DNA from 2 places in the Janthinobacterium sp. TPC_1 genome. Region 2 is predicted to be linked to the other one. Evidence: predicted binding sites of a transcription regulator. Region 2 holds the regulator's gene; the other holds the start of a gene.
What was found. Region 2 encodes FliA, which starts transcription of late flagellar genes. Its sites were predicted from a motif close to CTAAAGTTTNNNNNNNNNNNGCCGNTA; they were not measured.
Positions count from the first base shown of each region.

Region 1: a site for FliA is predicted at 1,003-1,029, ahead of ACQVLG_RS13935 (DUF5610 domain-containing protein). Genes of this name have one in related genera too.

Region 1 covers NZ_CP195157.1:2,861,563-2,864,017, forward strand. The annotation lists partial or broken gene sbcB (exodeoxyribonuclease I) at 1-942, opposite strand, end outside; gene ACQVLG_RS13935 (DUF5610 domain-containing protein) at 1,101-1,715, shown strand; gene ACQVLG_RS13940 (GGDEF domain-containing protein) at 1,717-2,455, opposite strand, start outside.
Region 2 covers NZ_CP195157.1:195,213-197,667, reverse strand. The annotation lists gene ACQVLG_RS00995 (MinD/ParA family ATP-binding protein) at 1-541, shown strand, start outside; gene ACQVLG_RS00990 (RNA polymerase sigma factor FliA) at 586-1,317, shown strand; gene ACQVLG_RS00985 (flagellar motor protein) at 1,299-2,045, shown strand; gene motD (flagellar motor protein MotD) at 2,062-2,455, shown strand, end outside.

The sequences.
Region 1 (2,455 bases), 2.7 Mb from region 2:
AAATTGCCCACCAGCATGGGCGACTTGTTCAAATGCACGCTTTTCACGGGCAGGCGCGTCATGCCTTCCGGCATGGCTTCCTTGCGCGTGAATAAACGCGTGCGGATGGTGTCGGCGTCCAGTTCGAACAGTTCGCGCGGGTCGTAGGCGCAATCCCAGACGAGGATCTCGTTTTTGTTGCTCGGGTGCGTGGCCAGCGGCCAGACGACGCCCAGGCAACCCCGTTCGGCCGGGAACATGCCGGACACGTGCAGGAAAGGCTGGCGCTCGCCGGCGGCCAGGTGCATGCCCATTTCGCTGGCGACCCGGTCCTTCTTGTGCAGGGCCAGGCAGAATTCGAACAGTTTCGGCTGCTTCTGCTTGATCAGGCGCGCCAGGGCGATGGTGGCGCGCACGTCCGATAGCGCATCATGCGCCGCTTCGTGGGCCAGGCCATTGGCCTTGCTCAAGTGTTCCAGTTTAAAACTGGTCTGGCCATCGTCGCGCTTCGGCCATTGAATGCCTTCCGGGCGCAGCGCGTGCGTCATGCGCACGACGTCGAGGAGGATGTCCCCAGCGGCCGCAATGGTTCTTCCATTCGCGCGCATACGGGTCGATCAGATTGCGCCAGAACAGGAAACGCGTGACTTCATCGTCGAAACGGATGGTGTTGTAGCCCACGCCGATGGTGCCCGGCTCCGAAAAGGCCGCTTCGATGGTGGCGGCGAACTGGTGCTCGGGCACGCCCAGCTGCAAACACTGCTGCGGCGTGATGCCCGTGATCAGGCACGATTGCGGGTCGGGCAGGAAATCATTGGCAGGCTGGCAATACAACATGATCGGCTCGCCGATCTCGTTGAGATCCGCATCCGTGCGGATGGCGGCGAACTGGGCCGGGCGGTCGCGGCGCGGCTGGGCGCCAAAGGTTTCGTAGTCGTGCCAAAGAAAGGTCTGGTTAGTCATTGATGGTCGTAACTTAATGTTGCTGAATGGGTTATCCGGGCCGCTAAAAACAAGCCGCCGCTTCAGTTTTCTGAAAACCTGCCGATACTACACGAGAGGATGGTCATCATCGCGTTTCCCGCATGGTGGCATACATTGTCCGTTCAAGGAGGTCTATCGTGTCAATTCCCATCGCCGCAAGCGGCAATTCCACCCCTTCCGTGACTTCCGTCAGTACGGGTGTTGCCGGAAAGGACGATAAAGTCCAGCAAAAGGATGGCGTCAACGCTGAAATGAGCGTCAATGACCGCACCAAGCTGCAATTGAACGCTTCCATCATGCAGGCGTCGCTGAACGTGTCCATCGGTTCGGAAAACGAGCCGCTGGCGCTGCTGTACAAGACAGCCATCACCAACATCAATGAAGCGCTGAAGGGCCAGTACGGCGAGGACGCGATCCAGAACGCCGCCTCGCAGGACAACAGCGCCGAAGCGACGGCGAGCCGCATCGTCTCGCTGTCGACGGGTTTTTTCGACGCCTACAAGAAGCAGAACCCCGGCATGGACGACGATACGGCCCTGACCAAGTTCATGGACACCATCAGCGGCGGCATGGAAAAAGGCTTCAAGGAAGCGCGCGACATCCTGGGCGGCTTGAAAGTGCTGAACGGCGATATCGCCGGCAATATCGACAAGACGTATGAGCTGGTGCAGAAGGGCTACGCGGATTTCATCGCCGCCCACAGCAGCAAGAAGGATGATGCCGCCAAGCCGGCCGACAGCAAGGCTGCCTGAACTACAGCATGACCCGGTTGCGGCCCGATGCCTTTGCCCGGTAAAGGGCCGCGTCGGCCGCGGCGATCAGCGCTTCGTCGTCCTGTCCGGTCGCCAGGCTGGCCACGCCGAAGGAACCCGTGATGTGCGGCAGCGCGCTGCGCATGTCGGCGAAGATGACGGCGAGCTGCATGCGCTCGCACAGGCGCTCGGCCACGCGCAAGGCCACGTGTTCGTTGGTATCGGGCAAGATCACCATCATTTCCTCGCCACCATAGCGCACGGCAAAATCCGTGGGCCGCAGGGCCGCGCCCAGCACTTGCGCGGCGATGCGCAGCGCCTGGTCGCCCGCCTGGTGCCCGTGGGTGTCGTTGAAGCGCTTGAAATGGTCGAGGTCTATCATCACCAGCGACAGCGGCGAGCCGCTGGCGTGGGCCGTGACGATCATGTTCGGCAGTAAATCAGTGAGCCAGGCGCGGTTGTACAAGCCCGTCAGGCTGTCGACCATCGACAGCTGGCGGTAGAATTCGCCCAGTTTCTGCCGGCGGCGCAGCAGGGCGTTGGCGGCGCGGATGCGGAAGGACAGCAGCCGCAGCAGGTTGCGCGCCAGGCCGTTCGATTGCTCGATCAATTCCCAGACGATGGCCGCGTCGATTACCAGCAAATCGGTTTCTTCCAGGGCGGAAATGGCGGCCAGGTTGCTCGCTTCATCGAGCACCGACTGCTCCCCCACGCTTTCGCCGGGCAAGACCTTGCTGACG
Region 2 (2,455 bases):
CCTGATGGACAGCATGGACTATGCGGGCGCCGATGAACTGCGCCGCCTGGGCAAGACTTTCGAGGTGCTGGCGCGCCAGAGCGGCATCGTGCTGGTCGACGGCGTCGTCGCCGACGAGGGCGATTGCTTCCCCGTGCCGCTGATGGCTTCGTCGGATATCGTGGTGCAAGTGTCAACCAGTGCCACCTCGATCAAGGCGGCCTACTGCCTGATCAAGCGCCTGAGCCAGGAGCTGGGGCGCCGTCCGTTCGGCATTCTCGTCACCGGCGCTTCCGAATCCGAGGCAAAAGTGGTGTACGATAATATGGCGCAGGCGGCAAGCCGCTACCTGGCCGTGAAGCTGACCTCGATGGGGTCAGTGCCTGCCGATGAGTATCTGCACCGCGCGGCGCGTCTGGGCCGCAGCGTGGTCGATGCGTTTCCGCTGGCGGGCGCCTCGGTGGCGTTTCGCGGTCTGGCCGAGCGGCTGGCCCGTTCGGCGGCGCCGGTGCTCGGCGGTACCTTGTACCAGACGGGGAGCCCGCACCAGTTCAGCGCCTGATTCCATCATCCGCACACGATAGCAGTTAAAACAATAAGCAGCCTATGTACACGGTCAAAGGGAAATCGAACAAGGACTATTTGCTGACGGAGCATATTCCGCTGGTGAAGCGTCTGGCGCACCATATGAAGGCGAAATTGCCGCCTTCGGTCGAGGTCGATGACCTGATCCAGGCCGGCATGATCGGCCTGCTCGATGCCATTACCCGCTATGAAGAGACGCATGGCGCGCAGTTCGAGACGTATGCCGTGCTGCGCATCCGCGGCGCCATGCTCGACGAATTGCGCACCAGCGACTGGCTGCCGCGCAGCATGCGCCAGAACATGCGCAAGATCGAAGAGGCGATGAGCATCCTGCAGCAGAGACTGGGCCACCCGCCGACGGAGTCGGAAGTGGCGAAACTGCTGAAAATGTCGCTGGCCGACTACCAGGAAATGCTGGGCGACGGCGGCGGCCACCAGCTGGTGTACTACGAAGACTTTCATGATCCGGACGGCAATGACAGCTTCCTCGACCGCCACTGCGTGGACGAGGGCAGCGACCCCTTGCGTTCCCTGCTCGACACCGATTTCCGGCAATCCGTGATCGATGCCATCGACGCGCTGCCGCCACGCGAGAAAATACTCATGGGTCTGTATTACGAAGAAGAGCTGAACCTGAAGGAGATCGGCGCGGTGATGGGCGTATCGGAATCGCGCGTCTCGCAGCTGCATACCCAGGCCGTCGCGCGCCTGCGCGCAACCTTGAGGGAGCTGGCGTGGACTGGTCCAGCGTAATCGGGCTGGCGCTGGCGCTGGCGGGCCTGCTGGTCGGCCAGGCACTGGAAGGCGGCAAGATGGCCTCCCTGCTGCAGCCGGCCGCCTTCGCCATCGTCATCGTCGGCACCTTCGGCGCCGTGCTGCTGCAGACGCGCCTGCGCACTTTTGTCCGCGGCCTGGAAATGCTGCGCTGGGTGTTCTTGCCGCCGTCCGACACGCGCGCCGCGCTGGCGCGCGACATCGGGCAATGGAGCCTGACGGCGCGCCGCGACGGCCCGCTGGCGCTCGAACGCCTGATGGAAAACACGGCCGACCGCTTCAACGCCAAGGGTTTGCGCATGATCGTCGACGGCATCGCGCCCGACAAGCTGCGCCAGCTGCTCGACGTGGAAATCTCCGCCTATGAAATGGCCGAGCGCCAGGCCGTCAAGGTGTGGGAATCGGCGGCCGGCTATTCGCCCACCATCGGCATCCTGGGCGCCGTGCTGGGCTTGATCCACGTCATGGAAAACCTCACCGACCCGAGCAAGCTGGGCAGCGGCATCGCCGTGGCCTTCGTCTCGACGATTTATGGCGTGGGCCTGGCCAACCTGCTGTTCCTGCCGGTGGCCAATAAACTCAAGGCCATCGTCTCGCGCCGCGTGCTGCAGTATGAAATCACGGCCGCCGTGCTGTACGACATCGCCACGGGCGACCATACGCGCATCATCGAAGAGCGCGTCGCCAGCCTGCTTCACGAGCACTGAGCGAGCACTGACCATGATGCGGCGCGCGCGCAGGAAGTATGACGAGGAACCGGACAACCAGGACCGCTGGCTGATCTCGTACGCCGACTTCATCACCTTGCTGTTCGCCTTTTTCGTCGTCATGTACGCGATTTCGCAAGTCAACGAAGGCAAATACCGCGTCTTCCAGAATGCCATCGGCCAGGCCTTCAGCCTGGAAAAGGGCGCGCCGCCCATCATCATGGAAGCGCCGCAAGCGATCCCGCTGCCAAACCCCGCCCTGAAACGCCGCACGGAAGCCATCCGCCGCGAGCGCGAACACATGACGCGCCTGGCGCAGGACCTCACATCCACCCTGGCGCCGCTGGTGAAGGAAGGCAAGGTGCGCGTGACGCAGACGAGCCGCGGCGTCAGCGTGGAAATCAACGCCA